One region of the Streptomyces sp. NPDC005551 genome, then DNA from elsewhere that is predicted to be linked to it. Evidence: riboswitches for the same ligand, from Rfam matches in the RefSeq annotation. Region 1 holds a riboswitch; each other region holds the start of a gene.
The links. A riboswitch is a leader RNA that binds a small molecule or an ion and turns the genes downstream of it on or off. The one in region 1 is predicted to bind thiamine pyrophosphate.

Region 2: it holds a riboswitch for thiamine pyrophosphate, as region 1 does, so the genes downstream of both, thiO (glycine oxidase ThiO) here and thiD (bifunctional hydroxymethylpyrimidine kinase/phosphomethylpyrimidine kinase) in region 1, are expected to answer to the same signal.
Region 3: it holds a riboswitch for thiamine pyrophosphate, as region 1 does, so the genes downstream of both, thiC (phosphomethylpyrimidine synthase ThiC) here and thiD (bifunctional hydroxymethylpyrimidine kinase/phosphomethylpyrimidine kinase) in region 1, are expected to answer to the same signal.
Region 4: it holds a riboswitch for thiamine pyrophosphate, as region 1 does, so the genes downstream of both, ACFYP4_RS30050 (thiamine ABC transporter substrate-binding protein) here and thiD (bifunctional hydroxymethylpyrimidine kinase/phosphomethylpyrimidine kinase) in region 1, are expected to answer to the same signal.

The regions. Positions count from the first base shown of each region.
Region 1 is NZ_JBIAJE010000003.1:759,266-764,696, forward strand. It holds gene ACFYP4_RS11665 (serine hydrolase domain-containing protein) at 245-1,444, opposite strand; gene thiD (bifunctional hydroxymethylpyrimidine kinase/phosphomethylpyrimidine kinase) at 1,610-2,431, opposite strand; TPP riboswitch at 2,487-2,580, opposite strand; gene ACFYP4_RS11675 (pyruvate carboxylase) at 2,758-5,431, opposite strand, start outside.
Region 2 is NZ_JBIAJE010000017.1:42,873-48,303, forward strand. It holds gene pknB (Stk1 family PASTA domain-containing Ser/Thr kinase) at 1-646, opposite strand, end outside; gene ACFYP4_RS33460 (thiazole synthase) at 768-1,562, opposite strand; gene thiS (sulfur carrier protein ThiS) at 1,567-1,767, opposite strand; gene thiO (glycine oxidase ThiO) at 1,764-2,960, opposite strand; TPP riboswitch at 2,958-3,070, opposite strand; gene ACFYP4_RS33475 (hypothetical protein) at 3,123-3,473, shown strand; gene ACFYP4_RS33480 (NAD(P)/FAD-dependent oxidoreductase) at 3,506-4,732, shown strand; gene ACFYP4_RS33485 (Rv2175c family DNA-binding protein) at 4,821-5,192, shown strand; gene thiE (thiamine phosphate synthase) at 5,284-5,431, shown strand, end outside.
Region 3 is NZ_JBIAJE010000004.1:191,833-197,263, reverse strand. It holds gene ACFYP4_RS13220 (SsgA family sporulation/cell division regulator) at 92-529, shown strand; gene ACFYP4_RS13215 (YibE/F family protein) at 574-2,124, opposite strand; TPP riboswitch at 2,196-2,352, shown strand; gene thiC (phosphomethylpyrimidine synthase ThiC) at 2,345-4,147, shown strand; gene ACFYP4_RS13205 (hypothetical protein) at 4,296-5,162, opposite strand; gene ACFYP4_RS13200 (metallophosphoesterase) at 5,345-5,431, opposite strand, start outside.
Region 4 is NZ_JBIAJE010000012.1:123,818-129,248, forward strand. It holds gene ACFYP4_RS30045 (ABC transporter permease) at 1-1,613, opposite strand, end outside; gene ACFYP4_RS30050 (thiamine ABC transporter substrate-binding protein) at 1,589-2,674, opposite strand; TPP riboswitch at 2,754-2,859, opposite strand; gene rlmN (23S rRNA (adenine(2503)-C(2))-methyltransferase RlmN) at 2,923-4,029, opposite strand; gene ACFYP4_RS30060 (hypothetical protein) at 4,165-4,671, opposite strand; gene ACFYP4_RS30065 (hypothetical protein) at 4,740-4,982, shown strand; gene ACFYP4_RS30070 (phosphatidate cytidylyltransferase) at 5,097-5,431, opposite strand, start outside.

The DNA.
Region 1 (5,431 bases):
CGGAGTGATGAAGGATCAACCGGATTCGCGAGAACGCGGGTTGGTGAGGCGCGCGGTCACACGGCCGCGCCGGGCCTCACCAACCGCGGCCAGCGTGGCAGGCTGGCCCGACGCGGCAGGCCTGCCCGGCGTGACCGGTTTGCCCGGCGACCGGCTTGCCCGGCGAGCGGCTTGTCCGGCGGGCGGCTGGACGACTCCCGCCGCCCGGTCGGCCGCGCAGGACCGGGCAGCGGGCAGCGGGTGCTCAACCCAAGGGGACCGGACGGTCGTAGACGTTCTTCGGCGTCGCGATCTCGGTGACCACCCGGGCGACGAGCGAGGACGGCTCCTGCTCTCCGACGAGGATGTCGGTGTTGATCATCACCACCAGGGTGGCCTTCTTCGACGGCAGGTAGACGGTCACCGTCTCGTAGCCCGGGATGGAGCCGTTGTGCCCGAGCCAGCCGCCCGACTTGAAGATGCCGAGGCCGTAGCTCGTCCCGGGGTGGCCGATCGGCAGCGTTTTGAGCCGTTGCGCCTGGGTCTTCGGACTGAGCAGTTCACCGGTCGCCACGATCTTCGCCCAGCGGCGCAGGTCGCGCAGGTCCGAGATCATCTGCCCGGCGGCCCAGGCCCAGCTGGGGTTCCAGTCCGTGGAGTCCTCCACCTCACCGCTGAGCGTCTGGTCGGTGTAGCCGCGCGCGTGCGGCTCGGGGAACTCGTGGTCCTCGGGGAACAGCGTGTGGCGCAGGCGGGCCGGCCGCACGACCCGCTTCTCGATGAAGTCGCCGAGGCGGTGGCCGCTGACCTTCTCGATCACCAGGCCGAGGAGCACGAGGTTGCTGTTGGAGTACTGGAACTGCGTCCCCGGTGCGAAGGTGTTGTCGTGCCGGTAGCCGTACGCGAGCAACTCCTCCGGGGTGAACGAACGGCTCGGGTCGCTCAGCAGATCGTGCTCGAAGTCCGGGTCGGCGCTGTACGGGAACAGACCGCTGCGCATCCCGGCCAGATGCCTGAGGGTGATGTGGTCGCCGTTCGGCACGCCGTCGATGTACTCGGAGATCGGGTCGTCCAGTCCGATCCGGCCGTCGTCGACCAGTTCGAGCAGCGCGGTGACCGTGAAGGTCTTGGTCTCGCTGCCGATCCGGATGAACTGGCGGGTGCTCATCGGCTCGCCGGTCCCGGTGTCGGCGACTCCGGTCGCGCGGACGTAGTTCCCCTTGCCGGGCATCCACAGTCCGACGACGACCCCGGGGATGCCTGCCTCGCGGCGGACCTTCTCGACGGCCTTGTCCAGCCGCGCGGTGAGTTTGCGGCCGAGGCCGTCCGGCGGGGTCCTGTCCTCGTCGTGCCGGCCGACGGCCACGACGTGATCGGCGGCGGCGGGAATCGCCGTCATGGGCGCCAGGACGGACGCCACCAGCAGGGATGCGGCGAACAGGCGGCGGGAGGGGGTACGTCGCACGGGACTCCTCTTCCTGGTCAGGGTTCGGGTGGCAACGTCACCATCCGCTCCCCGGGGCACCCCCCTCGTCCGGTACGCGTTCCTGCGAGTCCACCCGTTCGGCGCCACGGGGGTCTCCGGACGGCCCCGGACAGGGCCCCCGTACGCCCGGTCCCGTTCGGCGGCTCAGCGGGCCGCGCGCAGCCGCCAGCCGTGGTCGACCGGGCCGAGGCCGGCGCCCAGCGGGAACCCCGCCGCTATCGCGCCCGTGACGTAGTCCTTCGCGAGCCGCACCGCCTCGGGCACCGGCCGCCCCTGCGCCAGCCCCACGGCGACGGCCGAGGCCAGGGTGCAACCGGTGCCGTGCGTATGCCGGTTGTCGTGGCGGGGGGCGCGCAGCCAGTGCGTCTCGGTGCCGTCCGTGAGCAGGTCCACGGCCTCGCCCGGCAGATGCCCGCCCTTGACCAGGACCCAGCGCGGCCCGTAGGACAGCAGTCGCTCCGCGGCCTCGGACATGCCCCGCTCGTCCGTCACGCGGACGCCGGTGAGCTGCGCCGTCTCGTCCAGGTTGGGCGTCGCCACCGTCGCGACCGGCAGCAGCACGGAGCGTACGGCGTCCAGCGCCTCGTCCGCGAGCAGCCGGTCGCCGTGCTTGGACACGCTCACGGGGTCCACGACCACGGGTGCGGCGGTGTCGGCGAGCAACCCGGCGACGGTGGCGACGAGTTCGGGCGAGGCCAGCATCCCGGTCTTCACCGCCTGCACGCCGATGTCGTCGACGACGCTGCGGTACTGCGCCCGCACCGCCTCGGACGGAAGCTCCCAGGCGCCCTGGACACCGACGGAGTTCTGCGCGGTGACCGCGGTGAGCACGCTCATCCCGTGTGCGCCGAGCGCGAGCATCGTCTTCAGGTCGGCCTGGATGCCCGCACCGCCGCCGGAGTCCGATCCGGCGACGGTCAGGACGCGGGCCGGTACGGCGGACGGTCCGGCGGGGGCGGCGGCCATCCGCCCCGGGGAGACCCGCTGCGGGCCTGCGACGGCCGCCTCGCCACGGGCACGCGGCAACGACATGAGACATCCCTCCGCCAGTGCGAACTGGTTCAGGTTCGACGGGTGTGATCTCAGCCCCGTGCGGGGCACCCCGTGTCCGGTACGCCGCACAGGATAGCCGGAGCCGCGCCGTCCACGGCTCCGGGTCCCGTCGGCCTCGCCCGCCCCCGGGTCCGGTCGGCCGCGGTCCGGCCGGGCGGGACCCGGAGCCGGCGCACCGCGTCACCGCGCGCGTGCGCCGGTGACGGACGGCAGCCTCCGCCGGCCGGGCAGGCGGAACGTCAGGCGATCTCCACGAGCAGGTCGCCGCCCTCCACCTGCTGGATGCGGTTGATGGCCAGCCGCGACACCGTGCCGCTCCTGGAGGCGGTGACCGCGGCCTCCATCTTCATCGCCTCGATGGTGGCCACCGTGGCACCGGCCTCGACCTCGTCCCCCTCGGCGACGGCGAGCGTCACCACTCCCGCGAACGGCGCGGCGACGTGTCCGGGGTCGGCACGGTCGGCCTTCTCCGTGGCCGGGATGTCGGAGGAGACGGCGGCGTCGCGCACCTGGATCGGCCTCAGCTGGCCGTTCAGCGCCGACATCACGGTGCGCATGCCGCGTTCGTCGGCCTCGCCCACGGCCTCCAGCTCGATGAGCAGCCGGACGCCCGGTTCGAGGTCGACCGCGTACTCCTTGCCCGGACGCAGCCCGTAGAAGAAGTCCTTGCTGTCCAGCACGCTGGTGTCGCCGTAGGTCTGCCGGTGCGTCTGGAACTCGCGGGTCGGCCCGGGGAACAGCAGCCGGTTGAGCGTCGCCCGCCGGTCCTTCGCCAGACCGTCGCGGTCGTCCGCGGTCAGCTCCTCCCGGGGCTTCGGCGCGGCACGGCCCTCCAGCGCCCGGGTGCGGAACGGCTCGGGCCATCCGCCGGGCGGATTGCCCAGCTCGCCGCGGAGGAAGCCGATGACGGAGTCCGGGATGTCGAACCGGTCCGGGCGGGCCTCGAAGTCCGCCGGGTCGACGCCGGCGCCCACCAGGTGGAGGGCGAGGTCGCCGACCACCTTCGACGACGGGGTGACCTTCACCAGGTGGCCGAGGATCCGGTCGGCGGCGGCGTACATCGCCTCGATCTCCTCGAAGCGGTCGCCGAGGCCCAGCGCGACGGCCTGCGTGCGCAGGTTGGACAGCTGCCCGCCGGGGATCTCGTGGTGGTAGACCCGTCCCGTCGGCGAGGCGAGGCCCGCCTCGAAGGGCGCGTAGATCTTGCGGACGCTCTCCCAGTACGGCTCCAGCTCGCCCACGGCCCGCAGGCTCAGCCCGGTCGGCCGCTCCGAGTAGTCGGTCGCGGCGACGATGCCCGACAGCGACGGCTGGGAGGTGGTCCCGGCCATGGACGCCACCGCTCCGTCGACCGCGTCCGCCCCGGCCTGGATCGCGGCGAGGTAGGTGGCGAGCTGGCCGCCCGCGGTGTCGTGGGTGTGGATGTGCACCGGCAGGTCGAACTCGCGGCGCAGCGCCGACACGAGGGTGGCGGCGGCCGGGGCGCGCAGCAGGCCCGCCATGTCCTTGACGGCGAGGACGTGGGCGCCCGCCTCGACGATCTGCTCGGCCAGGCGGAGGTAGTAGTCCAGGGTGTACAGCCGCTCGGACGGGTCGGACAGGTCGGAGGTGTAGCACAGGGCGACCTCGGCGACGGCCGTTCCGGTCTCCCGTACGGCGTCGATGGCGGGCCGCATCTGTCCGACGTCGTTCAGCGCGTCGAAGATCCGGAAGATGTCGATGCCGGTGGCTGCCGCCTCCTGCACGAACGCGTCGGTCACCTCCGTCGGGTACGGCGTGTAGCCCACCGTGTTGCGGCCGCGCAGCAGCATCTGCAGGCAGATGTTCGGCACCGCCTCGCGCAGTGCGGCCAGGCGTTCCCAGGGGTCCTCGGCGAGGAAGCGGAGCGCGACGTCGTAGGTGGCGCCGCCCCAGCACTCCAGGGACAGCAGTTCGGGCAGGGTCCTGGCCACCACGGGGGCGATGGCGAGCATGTCCTTGGTGCGGACGCGGGTGGCGAGCAGCGACTGGTGTGCGTCGCGGAACGTGGTGTCGGTGACGCCGATGGCCGGTGACGCGCGCAGCCACCGGGCGAAGCCGTCGGGGCCCAGCTCGGCGAGCCGCTGCCGGGAGCCGGCGGGCGGTTCCCCGGCCGGCACGGCCGGGATCTTGGTGGTGGGGTCGACCAGCTCGGGCCGTTCACCGTGCGGCTTGTTCACGGTGACGTCGGCGAGATAGGTGAGCAGTTTCGTGCCGCGGTCGGCGGAGTGCCGTGCCGTGAGCAGGTGCGGACGCTGTTCGATGAACGAGGTCGTGACCCGGCCGCCCCGGAAGTCCGGGTCGTCGAGCACGGCCTGGAGGAACGGGATGTTCGTGGCCACGCCGCGGATGCGGAACTCGGCGACGGCCCGCCGGGCCCGGCCGATCGCGGTGTCGAAGTCACGGCCCCGGCAGGTGAGCTTGACCAGCATCGAGTCGAAGTGGGCGCTGATCTCCGTACCGGCGTGGGTGGTGCCGCCGTCCAGCCGGATCCCGGAGCCGCCGGGCGAGCGGTAGGCGCTGATCCGGCCGGTGTCCGGGCGGAAGCCGTTGGCCGGGTCCTCGGTGGTGATACGGCACTGGAGGGCGGCGCCGTGCAGGGTGACGGTCTCCTGGGAGAGGCCGAGGTCGGCCAGGGTCTCACCGGAGGCGATGCGCAGCTGGGCCTGCACGAGGTCGACGTCGGTGACCTCCTCGGTCACCGTGTGCTCGACCTGGATGCGCGGGTTCATCTCGATGAAGACGTGATTGCCGTCGCGGTCGAGGAGGAACTCCACGGTGCCCGCGTTGCGGTAGCCGATCTCCCGGGCGAACCGCACGGCGTCGGCGCAGATACGTTCGCGCAACGCCGGGTCCAGGTTCGGCGCGGGGGCCAGCTCGATCACCTTCTGGTGG
Region 2 (5,431 bases), on a different contig from region 1:
GCGGCTTGTCGCCGGTGAGCATCTCGTAGAACACGACGCCGCACGCGTACACGTCGACGCGGGGGTCTGCCGTGCCGTGCTCCATCTGCTCGGGGGCGAGATAGGAGACGGTGCCGAGGACGGACCCCGTGGTGCTCGTCACCGTGTCCACGGCCCGGACGAGACCGAAGTCCGCCACCTTGACCCGGCCGTCGTCCCCTATGAGCACGTTCTCCGGCTTCATGTCGCGATGCACGAACCCCGCGCGGTGTGCGGCGCCGAGTGCGGCGAGCACCGGCTCCAGGATGTCGAGCGCGGCCCGCGGCTGCAGCGCCCCGCGCTCGCGCAGCACGTCACGCAGGGTGCACCCGGCGACGTACTCCATGGCCAGGTAGACGTACGACCCGTCCGTCCCCTGGTCGAAGACCTGCACCACGTTCGGGTGGGCGAGCCGGGCCACGGACTTGGCCTCCCGGATGAACCGCTCGACGAAGGAGCCGTCGGCGGCCAGCGTGGGGTGCATCACCTTGAGCGCGAGCACGCGGTCCAGGCGGGTGTCCAGGGCACGGTAGACCGTGGCCATCCCGCCGACCGCGATCCGCGCGTCGACGCGGTAGCGGCCGTCGAGCACCTGCCCGACAAGCGGGTCCTGAAGGGTCGTATCCACGCAGGTGAGTCTACGAGCCGCCACTGTCGGGCCCACCCGGTCCGCCCGTTCCGGGGGCGGAATGCAGCAGACCTGTGACTGTTGAGCGGCCTCGCGGACGCGAGGGTGGACGGCCCCCGCGTCAGAAGGCGGGGCGCTCGGGATCCAGCCGCGCACGCCCCTGGACCGGGGAGGACGCCTCGGCGAAGTGCCTGCGCGGGATACGGCCCGCCCGGTACGCCAGCCGCCCCGCCTCGACCGCGTGCCGCATGGCGCCGGCCATCAGCACCGGCTCCTGGGCCCGGGTCACGGCTGAGGCGAGCATCACACCCGCGCACCCCAGCTCCATGGCGAGCGCGGCGTCCGAGGCCGTACCGGCTCCCGCGTCCAGGATGACCGGCACGCGCGCGTGCTCCACGATCAGCTGGAAGTTGTGCGGGTTGCGGATCCCGAGGCCGGAGCCGATGGGCGAGCCCAGCGGCATGATCGCGGCGCAGCCGACGTCCTCCAGCCTGCGCGCCAGCACGGGGTCGTCGTTCGTGTAGGGCAGCACGGTGAAGCCGTCGTCGACCAGCGTCTCGGCGGCGTCCAGCAGCTCGATCGGATCCGGCAGCAGGGTGCGCTCGTCGGCGATGACCTCCAGCTTGACCAGGTCGGTGCCGAGGGCCTCGCGGGCCAGCCGGGCGGTCAGGACGGCCTCGCCCGCGGTGAAGCAGCCCGCCGTGTTCGGCAGGACGCGGATGCCGAGCCGGTCGAGCACGGACAGCACCGAGCCGTGGGCCCGTGGGTTCACCCGGCGCATCGCCACCGTCGTCAGTTCCGTGCCGGAGGCCGCCAGGGAGCGCTCCAGCACGTCCGGGCTGGGGGCGCCGCCGGTGCCCATGATCAGGCGGGACGAGTAGGACGTACCACCGAGGACGAAGGGGTCGTCGGCCATGGGGTCAGCCTCCTTGGACGGCGGTGAGGACTTCGACGCGGTCTCCCTCGGCGAGGGCCGTCGCGGCCCACCGGGTGCGGGGGACGACGGTCTCGTTCAGGGCGGCCGCGACCCCGGAGGGGGCCGCGGTGAGGGTCGCGACGAGCGCGTCGAGTGCGATGCCCGGGGTGACGTGCCGCGGTTCCCCGTTGACGTGGATGTTCATGCGGGCTGCTCCGTACGGGCCGTGCTGAAGCGTTCGGGGGTGAAGGGGCGTGCCTCGTCCGGGAGTTCACCGGTGGTGAGGACGTGCGCCATGGCGTCGCCGGTGACCGGCGTGAGCAGCACGCCGTTGCGGTAGTGGCCGGTGGCCAGCGACAGGCCGTCGAGCCCGGTCGGGCCGAGCAGCGGCGCGTTGTCCGGCGAGCCGGGGCGCAGTCCGGCGCGCGTCTCGGTCAGCGGCAGCTCGGTGATCCCGGGGACCAGTTCGTGCGCGTCGCGCAGCAGCTCGTACACGCCGCCCGCGGTGACCGTGGTGTCCCAGCCAAGTTCCTCGCTGGTGGCGCCCACGACCAGCTCACCGCTCTCGCGGGGCACCAGGTAGACGTGACTGCCGCGCACGACGGCGCGCACGGTCCGGCTCAGGAACGGCGCGTACCGCTCCGGTACGGTCAGCCGCAGCACCTGCCCCTTCACGGGACGCACCGGCGGCAGCAGGTCGTCGGGGACGCCCGCCAGCCGTCCGCTGAGGCTGCCCGCGGCGAGGACCACCTGGCCGGCCGCGAGGGCCGTGCCGTCGCGGGTGAGCACCCCGGCGGCCCGGCCCCGTACGACGGTCAGGTGCTCGGCCCAGGTGCGGTGGAGGACCACTCCGGCCCGCTCGCAGGCCGCGACCAGGGCGGCGGCGAGCCGGCGCGGGTCGACCTGGTGGTCCCCGTCCACCCGCAGCCCGCCGCGCACGCCCGGGGCGAGCATCGGCTCCAGACGGCGGCAGTCGCGACCGCTGAGCCACTCCGACTCCAGACCCGACCGCTGCTGGAGGGCGTGCAGTTCGCGCAGGTGCGCGCGGTCGTCGGCGTCCAGCGCGACGGCGAGTGTGCCGCACCTGCGGTAACCGGGGTCGAGGCCGGTCACCTCGGTCAGCTCGGCCACGAAGTCCGGATAGCGGCGCGCGGAGGCCAGGTTGAGGCTCAGCAGGGTCTGCTCGCCGTAGTGCAGTTCGGTGACGGCGGCCAGCATGCCCGCGGCCACCTGCGCGGCTCCGCCGCCCGGCTCGGGGTCGACGACCGCGGTGCTGAGCCCCCGCTGTGCGGCCCGCCAGGCGGTCACCAGCCCGATGATGCCGCCGCCCACGACGAGGACGTCCGGGATCCCCGCGGACCCCGGTGCGGTGGGCGCGGCGTGCGACATACGCGACATGGGCGTCCAGCCCCTCCCTTCGCCGGCATGACCCGGATCAGGTTCGTACGGTCGGAGGCCGCCCAGCCTCCCTCTCAGCCCGGTGCGTCCGGGCTCCCGCGTGTGCTTTACGTTGGCCACCCTAGCCCGTCGCCCCGGACCCCAGTAGAGGAGTTCCCCACCATGGCCCGCTCGCTCGACGGCCTCGTCCTCGCCCCGGTCGCCGACCAGGCGCCGGGCCAGGTCGGCACCCGCACCCGGTTCACCTACCACGAGCGGAACGGGGAGATCTGGGCCGAGTACTCGGGCGGGGATGTCGTACGAGGTCATCTCGTGGGTAGGCGTGAGGGTGACCGCCTCGACTTCCGGTACGTGCAGCTGAAGCACGACGGAACGACCTCTTCCGGGCACTGCGTGTCCTCGGTCGTCGAGCTGGCCGACGGACGGGTACGGCTTGAGGAGAGCTGGCAGTGGGAGTCGCAGGAGGGCAGCGGGACCAGCGTGGTGGAGGAGATCACCCCGCACACCCGATGACTGACGGGACGTCAGGTATCTATGGTGATCAGGTGAGCGAGCAGACGCGGGCCGAGGAACGCACGGAGCGGCGGGTCGTCGTCGTGGGCGCGGGCATGGCCGGGGTGCAGACCGCGGTCGCCCTGCGCGAACAGGGTTTCGCCGGCACGGTGACGCTGATCGGCGCGGAGCCGCACCAGCCGTACGACAGGCCGCCGCTGTCCAAGGCGGTGCTGCTCGGCAAGGCCGAGGGCTCCGCCTTCGACGTCGACTTCGAGGCGCTCGGCATCGGGCTGCGCCTCGGCTGCGAGGTGCTCGGAGTGCGCCCCGCGGACCACGAGCTGGACACCGCCGAAGGTCCCGTGCGGTACGACGTCCTGGTCCTCGCGACCGGAGCGGAACCGATCCGGCTGCCCGGCACGGAGGGCGTCCCCGGAGTCCATCTGCTGCGCACCCTGGACGACGCCGAGCGGCTGCGCCCGGTCCTCGCCGAGCAGCACGACATCGTGGTCGTCGGCGCGGGCTGGATCGGCGCCGAGTTCGCGACCGCGGCGCGCGAGGCCGGCTGCGCGGTGACCGTCGTCGAGGCCGCCGACCGTCCGCTGGCCGGGGCGCTGCCTCCCGAGGTCGCCGCGCCCATGGCGGCCTGGTACGCCGACAGCGGAGCCGCGCTGCGCACGCACGCGCGCGTGGAGCGCGTCGAGCCCGGCGCCGTCGTCCTCGACGACGGCTCGCGGGTGCCCGCGGGCGCGGTCGTCGTCGGCATCGGGGCCCGCCCCGCGACCGGCTGGCTCACCGGCTCCGGCATCGGGCTCGGCGCCCACGGCGAGATCGTGGCCGACGCGCACCTGCGCACCTCCGCGCCCGACGTCTACGCCGTCGGCGACTGCGCCTCCTTCCCCTCGGGTCGGTACGAGGGGCGCCTGCTGGTCCACCACTGGGACAACGCCCTCCAGGGACCGCGCACGGTGGCGGCGAACATCATCGGCGAGACCCCCGCGGTGTACGACCCAGTGCCGTACTTCTGGTCCGAGCAGTTCGGGCGCTTCGTGCAGTACGCGGGCCACCACGCGTCCGCCGACACCACCCTGTGGCGCGGCGACCCGTCGGGCGCCGCATGGACGGTGTGCTGGCTGCGCGAGGACCGCCTGGTCGCCCTGCTCGCGGTGGGCCGGCCCCGGGACCTGGCCCAGGGACGCAAACTCATCGAGGCGGGCACACCGATGGACGCGGCCGCCCTGACGGACCCGTCGAAGCCGCTGAAGACGGCCGCGGCGTAGCCGATGACGTCCCGGTCGCCCCGGCCCCCCTCCCCAGGTCGGACGGGCCCGGCTTCCGACTGTCGGTCCCAGATGGCAGGCTTGTCCCGTGACCGAGATTGACGCAAAGATCGATGCTCTCGTCCCCGACTGGCTCACCCTTCCCGACATCGCCGAGATGCTCGGCGTCGAGGTGACCCGCGTCCGGCAGCTGGTGAAGGACGGCCAGCTCATCGCCGTACGCCGTGGTGAGAACCGCGCGCTGCACGTCCCCGCCGCCTTCATCGACGGGGCCGAGCAGAAGGTCGTCAAGGGCCTGTCCGGCACCCTGACGCTCCTGCGGGACGACGGCTACAACGACGAAGAGATGCTGGAGTGGCTCTTCACCCCCGACTCCAGCCTGCCCGGCACCCCCGCGCAGGCTCTGAGCGAGAATCGCGGCACGGAGGTGAAGCGCCGCGCCCAGGCGCTCGCCGTCTGATCCGACGAAAACCTTCCGGTGTACGGACCACGGCCCGCCGGCCCGCCCGGCCGCCGCGGTCCGTACACCGCCGACCACGGGGGACCCAACGATGTCCGAGACCGGTGCCGCCGCCCGCGCACAGCTCGCCGACGCCCGCCTGTACCTGTGCACGGACGCCCGCAAGCGCCAGGGCGACCTCCCCGAGTTCCTCGACGCGGTGCTGGCGGGCGGTGTCGACCTGGTGCAGCTGCGGGACA
Region 3 (5,431 bases), on a different contig from region 1:
TCCTTGTGATATGCCGTGTACGGTGAGCAAGATGCCAGCGGTGTCAGGAGGATGATTCCTGGCCAGTCGGCGGCAAATGACGGGGTTGACGATGCGCGAGTCGGTGCAGGCAGAGGTCATGATGAGCTTTCTCGTCTCGGAGGAGCTCTCGTTCCGCATTCCGGTGGAGCTCCGCTATGAGACCTGTGATCCCTTCGCCGTGCGGCTGACCTTTCATCTGCCCGGTGATGCTCCGGTGACCTGGGCGTTCGGGCGGGAGCTCCTGATCGACGGCGTGGGGCGGCCGTGCGGTGACGGGGACGTGCACATCGCCCCGGCCGACCCCGAGGCGTTCGGCGAGGTGCTGATCCGGCTTCAGGTCGGCTGCGACCACGCGCTGTTCCGGTCGGGCGCCGCCCCGCTCGTGGCCTTTCTCGACCGTACGGACAAGCTGGTGCCCCTGGGGCAGGAGTGTTCCCTCGCCGACTTCGACACCCATCTCGACGAGGCCCTCGACCGCATCCTGGCGGAGGAGCAGAGCGCGGGCTGAAGCGCCCTCGGACCTTTCCGGGAGAAGTACGGCTTCCTCACCCCTCAGTGCTTGCGGCGCCGGCCCTTCCTGTTGCGCGCCGGGGTTTTGACACCTGCGGGTGCCGTGGTCCCCGCGGTCTCCCTGCGGTCCGCGGAGACGACCAGAGCGGCCAGGGCGGTGGTCACCGGGACCGCGGCCACCAGACCGATCGAGCCGACCAGGGTGCGCACGATCTCCTCCGCCACCAGCTCGCTGTTGGCGACCGTGCCGACGCTGCTCTGAGCGATCGAGAAGAGCAGCAGCAGGGGCAGGGCCGCGCCCGCGTACGCCAGTACCAGGGTGTTGACGACGGAGGCGATGTGGTCGCGGCCGATCCGGATGCCCGCCCGGTACAGCCCGCGCCAGCCCAGGGTCGGGTCCGCCTGGTGCAGTTCCCAGACGGCGGAGGTCTGGGTGACCGTCACATCGTCGAGCACACCGAGCGAGCCGATGATGACGCCCGCGAGCAGCAGGCCGCTCATGTCGATGGACGGATACAGGCCGTGGATCAGGCCCGTGTTGTCGTCCACGTTGCCGGTCAGTGCGGCCCAGTCGATGAATCCCGAACCGAGTACGCCGATCAGCAGCAGCGAGAGCAGCGTGCCGAGCACCGCGACCGAGGTGCGTGCCGACAGGCCGTGACACATGTAGAGCGCGATCAGCATGATCGCGCTGGCTCCGACCACCGCCACGACCAGCGGGTTCGAGCCCTGCAGGATCGCGGGCAGGATGAAGGACGTCAGGATGAGAAAGCTCACGGCCAGCGCGACCAGCGCCATGAGTCCGCGCAGCCGGCCCACCACCACGACGGCCAGCGCGAAGATCCCGGCGAGCAACACCATGGGGAACTTGCGGTTCACGTCGGTGACCGAGTACTGCAGGTTCGCGGGCGCGGAGGGTTCGTACGCGACGACGACCTTCTCGCCCTGGTGCAACTGCCGTGACTGGTCCGGCTGGACGATCTCGGTGAAGGTGCGGCCCTTGTCCTTGCCGGTGTCGATCCTGATCGTCGCCTTCTTGCAGTCGCCCGTCGCCTGCTGCTGCGCGGAGGAGCCCTCGGCGGTGGAGGTGTCACCGGTCGGGGTGTCTCCCGAGGCGTTGACGGACTTGCAGTCCACCTTGTCGACCCTGGTGACCGTGGCTTCCTGGGACTGCCGGTCGAAACCGACGCCCGTGCGCTCGTGCGAGGGCGCGCCGCCCGGCCACAGCACCACGAGACCCACGACGACCGCGGCCGCGAAGGGGATCAGCACCGCGGCGATGACCTTGCGCAGATGCCGGGAGACCGGGGCGGCGGGTCCGTGGCTGTGCGAGTGACCGTGGCCGCCGCCGTGACCACCTCCGTGGCCCGGCCCGTGGCTGCCTCCCCCGTCCGGGCCGCCCCCGCCGTCCGGGCCGCTGGGGCCGCCTGACGCCGGGCCGCTTCCGCCACCCGCCCGTCCGCTTCGGGAACTGTCACCGGGACCCGGTCCGTGCCCGGGTGCGTGTCCAGGGCCGCGGTTGGCTCCTGGGCCCGCGCCGTGCCCGTGCGGCGGGTCGGACGGTGGGAACGGGGGCTGCTGCGTCGTGGTCACCGACCGATCATCGCAAGAACGCAGGGGGCCCTCTGTTCACCGCGCCAGATATGACGCTAGCGTGGAGGCACCTTTGCACACGCGGGAGCTCGGAGCACCGGGCTGAGAGGGCGCTGACCTTCGTCTCAGCGATGTTTCACATGAAACATCGGCGGACGGACATCGCTGCGTCGACCGCTGAACCTGTTACCGGGTAATGCCGGCGTAGGGAGTAGGTCTCATGACCAACAAGGACGTAAGCACGCCTGTCTCCAGCCAGACGGACGGGGCACCCGCCTCGCTCCCGAACGGCGAGGCCGGGAAGTCCATCGGCTGGCACAAGGCGTACGTCGAGGGTTCGCGCCCCGACCTGCGGGTGCCGGTCCGTCAGGTGCACCTCACGAACGGGCAGTCGGTCACGCTGTACGACACCTCCGGCCCGTACACCGATCCGGCCGTCGCCACCGACGTACGCAGGGGACTGGCGCCGCTGCGCGAGAACTGGATCATCGCGCGCGGTGACACCGAGGAGTACGCGGGCCGTGCCGTGCGCCCCGAGGACGACGGCATCAAGCACACCTCACCACGCGGCGGGCTGCGCAACCTGGACGCGGTCTTCCCCGGACGGCCGCGTCAGCCGCGCCGGGGGCGCCCCGGAGAGGCCGTCACGCAACTCGCGTACGCCCGCCGCGGCGAGATCACCCCCGAGATGGAGTTCGTGGCGGTCCGCGAGAACGTCGACCCCGAAGTCGTCCGCGAGGAGATCGCGGCCGGCCGGGCGGTCCTGCCCGCGAACGTCAACCACCCGGAGATCGAGCCGATGATCATCGGCAAGAGGTTCCTGGTGAAGGTGAACGCCAACATCGGCAACTCGGCGGTCACGTCCTCCATCGAGGAGGAGGTGGACAAGATGACCTGGGCCACCCAGTGGGGCGCGGACACGGTCATGGACCTGTCCACCGGGCGCAACATCCACACCACCCGTGAGTGGGTGCTGCGGAACTCCCCCGTACCCATCGGCACCGTGCCGCTGTACCAGGCGCTGGAGAAGGTCGACGGCCGTGCCGAGGAGCTCACCTGGGAGATCTACAAGGACACGGTCATCGAGCAGGCCGAGCAGGGCGTGGACTACATGACGGTCCATGCGGGCGTGCGCCTGCAGTACGTCCCGCTCACCGCGAACCGCAAGACCGGCATCGTCTCGCGGGGCGGCTCGATCATGGCGGCCTGGTGCCTGGCGCACCACAAGGAGAGCTTCCTCTACGAGAACTTCGAGGAACTCTGCGAGATTCTCGCCGCCTACGACGTCACGTACTCGCTCGGCGACGGGCTGCGGCCCGGGTCGATCGCCGACGCCAACGACGCCGCGCAGTTCGCGGAGTTGAGGACGCTCGGGGAACTCAACAGGGTCGCGAAGCGTTTTCACGTACAGACCATGATCGAGGGCCCGGGGCATGTCCCCATGCACAAGATCAAGGAGAACATCGACCTTCAGCAGGAGATCTGCGATGAAGCTCCGTTCTATACGCTCGGCCCGCTGACGACGGACGTCGCCCCGGCGTACGACCACATCACCTCCGGCATCGGTGCCGCGATGATCGCCTGGTGGGGCACGGCGATGCTCTGCTACGTCACGCCCAAGGAGCACCTCGGACTGCCCAACCGCGACGACGTGAAGACCGGCGTCATCACGTACAAGATCGCGGCTCACGCGGCAGACCTCGCCAAGGGGCACCCGGGCGCGCAGGAGTGGGACGACGCGCTGTCCGACGCCCGCTTCGAGTTCCGGTGGGAGGACCAGTTCAATCTGGCCCTCGATCCGGACACGGCGCGGGAGTTCCACGACGAGACGCTGCCGGCCGAGCCCGCCAAGACGGCCCACTTCTGCTCGATGTGCGGGCCGAAGTTCTGCTCCATGAAGATCTCGCACGACATCCGCCGTGAGCACGGGCGTTCGCCGGCGGAGATCGAGGAGGGCATGGCGCAGAAGTCCAAGGAGTTCGCGGCGGCGGGCAACCGGGTCTATCTCCCGCTGGCGGACTGAGCCCGGCCGGCCGAGGGCACGGCGGTGTCCCACGGGCGGTCGCCCGGCGGGACGCCGCCGGCGGCTCACCGCCGGTTTCCGTGACGGGTATCCAGGCCCGCTGGGGCGCAGGCGGGACCGCCGCTTCGGGGAGCCACCCGGGCGGGTGTCACTCCGGCTGGTGTTCCGGGCCTCCGAAGTCCGGGCTGGAGAAGTCCGGACTGCTGTAGCTCGGACGGGGACCGGCCGCGGGGCCGCCGTCCGGGCTGCTGAACCCCGGCCGGTTGTAGCCCAGGTGGGGCATACGGCTGGTCCGTTCCGGGGACGTGCGGTGCACGGCGGGCGTCTCCGTACCGGCCAGTGCCTCCCGGAGGAACGGCAGGATGCCGCGCTCCAGCAGGGCCTCCCGCCAGGCGTCCCCCGCCCGGTCCACCTCCTCGTTCACCTCGCCCCGGTCGTCGGCCTGGAGTGAGGAGCCGCCGTCGCGCAGCGCGGTGAGCAGGAGTCCCACCGCGGCCACCAGGATCGCGGCGGCCGTGACCGCGCCGAAGACCCACCCGGTGGTCAGGAGGGTGCCGGCGAAAGCCGGCTCTGGATCGAGCAACTTGAGGAGGTAGCCCACGAGCAGGAATATCACCGCGGCCGTCCCGGCGAGCACGGGAGCGAGTACCGCGACGACGGCGATGGCACCGGCTCCGGCCGTCTCGGCGGCCTCCCCCACGGTGGTGGCGAGCCCCACCGCGCTCGTGCCGGGCTCCGCGGAGCCGGGCTCCTCGCGCACGGGTGGGGCGGACGGCGCCGGGTGGCGCAGGTCCTGGCGGACCTTCACATAGCGCTGGTACTCGGTCGCCGCGGCCGCCGTGATGAGAGCCGTGGCGTCGAGGGCCATGGTGCGCAGTTGCTCGGGGTTGAGCCGCTCGCCGACAGCGGCGAGTTCCGGACGGTGCGGTGCGGAGCGCAGCGCCTCATCGAGGAGCCGCTCGTAGTCCTGGCGGTCCTCGCTCAACAGGTGCTGCGGAACGCTGTTCATGTGCATCCCCCGATGCTCCGTAGGGCTGGTGGCTCGCACGCTGACGAGCCGTCGGGCAGAAACGGAGGGGAGCCTGCTACGGACAAGCCGATGGTAGAGCGGGGAGGGTACACGGTGACAGGGGGTTTCCGGAAATTGCCCCCTGGCCAGCGGGGTTCTTTCGCGGGGGATGCCGGACCGTCGACCGTTCAGGCATCCAGGGGGAGTTGCTGGACCAGCAGCTTTCCGGCCATGGTCACTCCGCCGTCCATGGCGATGGCCAGTCCGTCGGCGTA
Region 4 (5,431 bases), on a different contig from region 1:
ATGAGGATCGTCGAAAGGGCCATGGCCTGGCCGTAGTTGAGGTCGCCGGGACGGCCGAGGAGACGGTCCACGGTCACCGGCAGCGTCGGGTTGTCGGGCCGCGCGATGAAGACGGTCGCCCCGAACTCGCCGAGCGACACCGCGAACGCGAAACCGGCGGCGACCAGCATCGCCCGCCGCACCATCGGCAGGTCGACCTCGCGCCACACCCGCCACGGCGACGCCCCCAGCACGGCAGCCGCCTCCCGCAGCCGCTCGTCGACCGCGCGCAGTACCGGCAGCATCGTGCGGACGACGAAGGGGACTCCGACCAGCGCCTGCGCGAGCGGCACCAGGATCCACGAGGAACGCAGATTCAGCGGCGGCTCGTCCAGGGCGATCAGGAACCCGAAGCCGACCGTCACGGCGGACACCCCGAGCGGCAGCATCAGCAGCGCGTCGAAGCCGCGGACGAGCCGTCCCGCGCGCCGGGTGAGCGCGGCGGCGGCCAGTCCGCCGATCAGCACGGCGATGGCGGTGGCCGCGAGCGCGTACTGAAGGGAGTTGCCGATCGCCTCGATCGGCGCCACCAGGAACATGCCGCTGTCCGCCGACGTCAGCGCCCTGTAGTACGCGAACCCGTGGCCGCCGGGGGTGTCGAGGGACCGCTGGACCAGCACGGCGAGCGGCAGCACCAGCAGCAGCGCGACGGTGGCCAGGACCCCGGCGAGCAGCGCCCACTGCCCGGCCCCGCGCGGTCTGCGCGCGGTCAGGGAGGCGTCCACCAGGCGCAGGGCGCTCTCTCGTCGCCGTACGGTCCAGGCGTGCACGGCGAGGATCGCGCCGACCGCTGCGAACTGGACGAGGGTCAGCACCGCGGCCGTGGAGAGGTCGAAGATCTCGGAGGTCTGGCGGTAGATCTCCACTTCGAGGGTGGAGAAGGCGGGGCCGCCGAGAATCCGCACCACGGCGAAGGAGGTGAAGGTGAAGAGGAAGACCATGAGCGCGGCTGCGGCCAGGGCGGGACCGAGCGCCGGGAGCGTGATCCGGCGCCAGGCGGTGAGCCGGGAGGCGCCGAGCATCCGGGCGGCCTCCTCCTGGCGCGGGTCGAGCTGCGACCAGAGCCCGCCGACCGTGCGCACGACGACCGCGTAGTTGAAGAAGACGTGCGCGAGCAGGATCGCCCACACGGTGGTGTCCAGGCGTACGCCCCACAGCTCGTCGAGCAGCCCGCCCCTGCCGACCAGCGCAAGGAAGGCGGTGCCGACCACGACGGTCGGCAGCACGAACGGGACGGTGACCACCGCCCGCAGCACCTGCTTGCCCCTGAACTCGAAGCGCGCGAAGACGTACGCGCCGGGGAGCGCGACCAGCAGCGTGAGCGCGGTCGACGCGAGCGCCTGCCAGGTGGTGAACCACAGGACGTGCCGTACGTCGGACTGCGCCACGACGTCCACGATCCGGCCGAACCGCCAGCTCCCCCCGGTCCTCAGGCCGCGCGAGACGATCGCCGCGACCGGATAGGCGAAGAAGGCCGCGAAGAACGCGACGGGCAGGGCCAGCAGCCCGAGCCGCACCGCCGCGCTCCTCCCGGGACCCCGGCGCGGGGCTACTTCAGTACGAGCGAGGTCCACGACTTGACCCACTGGTCACGGTGCTCGGCGATCCGGGCGGGGGCGAGGGTCTCGGGGTCCTTCGCCTGCGGGCCGAACCGGGTGAACTCCGCGGGCACCCGGGCGCCCTTGACCACCGGGTAGACGAACATGTTGAGCGGCATGTCCTCCTGGAACGTCCTGGAGACCAGGAAGTCGAGGAGTGCCTTGCCGCCCTTGGTGTTCCCGGCGTTGCTGAGCAGTCCCGCGTACTCGACCTGCCGGAAGCAGGTGCCGGTGGCGACGCCGGTGGGCGCGGTCTTCGGCTTCGGGTCGGCGTAGATCACCTCGGCGGGCGGGGAGGAGGCGTAGGAGACGACCAGCGGCCGGTCGCCCTTGGCCTTCTTTCCGCCGGCGGAGCCGGAGAACTCCTCGTTGTAGGCCTGCTCCCAGCCGTCGACGACCTTGACGCCGTTGCCCTTGAGCTTCTTCCAGTAGTCCTGCCAGCCCCCGTCCCCGTACTTCCCGGCCGTCCCGAGGAGGAAGCCGAGACCGGGCGAGGACGTGGAGGCGTTCTCGGTGACGAGGAGGTTCTTGTACGCCGGCTCGACCAGGTCGTCGAACGAGTCGGGCGGGGTCAGCTTGTGCTCGCTGAAGTAGGCCTTGTCGTAGTTGACGCAGATGTCGCCGGTGTCGATGGGCGTGACCCGGTGCTTGTCCCGGTCGGCCCGGTACTCGGGCAGGACCGCGCCTGAGCCCTTGGGCTCGTAAGACTGGAAGAGCCCGTTGTCGAGTGCGCGGGACAGGAGGGTGTTGTCGACGCCGAAGAAGACGTCGCCCTGCGGGTTGCCCTTGGTGAGGATCGCCTTGTTGACGGCCTGCCCGGCGTCGCCGTCCTTGAGGACCTTGACCTGGTAGCCGGACTCCTTCTCGAACTCCTTGAGCACGCTCTTCGAAGCGAGGAAGGAGTCGTGGGCGACCAGGGTCACGGTCTTGGAGTCGGCGGCGTCGGTGCCGGAGCCGGACGAGCCGCACGCGGACAGCGTGACGAGCCCGAGCCCGGTGGCCACGAGCGCGGCTGTGAACTTCACGGTGGTGCTCACTGGATTCCTCCTGGAGTGACCAGGAAGAGACGCGGCCCTGCCCGGGAACCTCTGAGAGTTCCCGGGCAGGGCGCAACAGCTTGAGTGATGACCGAACTTCCTACCCAGAATGACCTGGGCAAGGTTCAGAGGGTCTGCGGCCCGTGCCGCACTCTCAGCGCTGTGGCGCTCCCCTGTCGGAATATGAAGATGTACGTACGGGAGTCAGCCTACCGCCCGCCGGGCCGAGGACCTCGGCCCGCCGGGGTCTACCGCTCGGACGCCGCCAGCTGCCCGCACGCTCCGTCGATCTCCTGGCCGCGGGTGTCACGGACGGTGACCGGCACGCCGTGGGCCGCGATGGCCTCGACGAACGCCTTCTCGTCCTCGGGACGGGAGGCGGTCCACTTGGAACCGGGCGTCGGGTTCAGCGGGATCAGGTTCACGTGGACCGGCTTGCCCCGGAGCAGCCGGCCGAGCCGGTCACCGCGCCACGCCTGGTCGTTGATGTCCCGGATGAGCGCGTACTCGATGGAGACGCGGCGCCCCGACTTGGCGGCGTACTCCCAGCCGGCGTCCAGCACCTCGCGCACCTTCCACCGCGTGTTGACGGGGACGAGGGTGTCGCGCAGCTCGTCGTCCGGCGCGTGCAGGGAGATGGCGAGACGGCACTTGAAGCCCTCGTCGGCGAACCGGTGGATGGCGGGCACCAGGCCCACGGTCGACACGGTGATGCCGCGCTGCGAGAGGCCCAGCCCGTCGGGCTCGGGGTCGGTGAGCGCGCGGATGGCGCCGACCACGCGCTTGTAGTTGGCGAGCGGCTCGCCCATGCCCATGAACACGATGTTGCTCAGCCGCGCCGGGCCGCCGGGGATCTCGCCGTCCCTGAGGGCCCGCATCCCGTCCACGATCTGGTGCACGATCTCGCCCGTCGACAGGTTCCGGTCGAGACCGGCCTGGCCGGTGGCGCAGAACGGGCAGTTCATCCCGCAGCCCGCCTGCGAGCTGATGCACATGGTCACCCGGTCCGGGTAACGCATGAGCACGGACTCGACGAGCGTGCCGTCGAAGAGCCGCCACAGGGTCTTGCGGGTGGTGTCGTCGTCACAGCTGATGTGCCGGACGACGGACATCAGGTCGGGCAGAAGCGCTTCCTGGAGCTTCCCGCGCGAGGCGGCCGGAATGTCCGTCCACTCCGCCGGGTCGTGCGCGAACCGCGCGAAGTAGTGCTGCGAGAGCTGCTTGGCGCGAAACGGCTTCTCACCGATCGCGGCAACCGCCTCTTTGCGCTCGGCGGGCGTGAGATCGGCAAGGTGCCGCGGCGGCTTCTGAGCTCCGCGCGGGGCGACGAAAGTAAGTTCTCCGGGTGCAGGCATAACTCTTCCAGTGTCGCAGATCATCTCCGGGCCACGGTGACCGCGTGGTTGAGCGGCGGGCGGCATGGATGGTCATCGTCAGCGGTGGGCCGCTGAAGCAGGAAGCGCTCTGAGGACGCAGCACTCCCTCACATGTCAGGAGCGCGGGTGCGGGCCTGTGATCACCGGTGGTTGGGAGCCGAATCTGTCGTCGATGTCCGGGATCCAGAAGCAGATCTCCAACGTCTTCAGGCGGTCCCAGTGCCGCACACGGCGCCCTTGTCTGATTGCGGCAGTCAGGCCTACGAGCAGCAATGCCGCACAGCCTCCTGCCAGCACGCGATCGGGTCCCACAACGAGCTCGATCACGGAGACGACGAGCGCGAACAACAGGGCCAGGGCCGAGTTCCGCAGCATCAACGCGAGGCCTTGCAGCCGAGTGATCTCGCCCGCCGCCTCCTTGTGGTGGAGTTCCACCGCAGCCAACAGCAGAGACGGATCAGTGCGCACGAAGGGTCGGTCCCGGGCCTCGGGCACTCTGGCCACGAATTCAAGACGAGCGTTCTCGACGGTCCAGTTCCAACGCGGTGCCACCTTGTCCAGGAGGGCACTGAGGGGATAGGCGAGATGCCCCAACAGGTAACTGGCAACAGCGACTCCCACGACCAGGTACCGCCTGCCTCCGACGGGGCGCTGTCGTCAGACGTACACGTGGGCCTAGAATCGAACCTGTGTACGAAAAAGCGTCTTCTGCCGAGAACAGGGGCACCGCCCCCATCGTCGTGCATCCCGCGACGGGCACCGGTGCGCGCCGGGTGACGATCCGCGCCCGGGCCGCCGGCCTCGCCCACGGTGACGCCGACCTGGTGGAGTTCCTGCGCCGCGCGGGACTGCCGGACGCCTGGGAGCTGCTGGACGACCCGGACTGGGTCGAATGGCAGGGCGGCCGCCCACATGAGTACGGCATGGACTGACGCCGGGAATTCCGCCAGTCCATACGAAGAGGGGCTCGCCGCCCTGTGGACGGCGAGCCCCTCCGGTACGGGACAGCGGGCCGACGACGCACGGACGTCGTCCGGGACCGCAGGTCAGCCGGACCCCACGAACAGCACCAGCAGCAGCCACACCACGGGCGCCGTCGGCAGGAGGGAGTCCAGCCGGTCCATGATGCCGCCGTGCCCCGGCAGGAGCGTGCCCATGTCCTTGATGCCGAGATCCCGCTTGATCATGGACTCGCCGAGGTCGCCGAGCGTGGCGCTGGCCGCGACCGCGAAGCCGAGGACCAGACCCTGCCACCAACTGCCGTCGTCGATCAGGAACTGCATGCACAGCGCACCGGCCGCCATGGCGAAGCCGATCGCTCCGAGCAGGCCCTCACGGGTCTTGCCGGGGCTGATGCGCGGCGCCAGCTTGTGCGTACCGA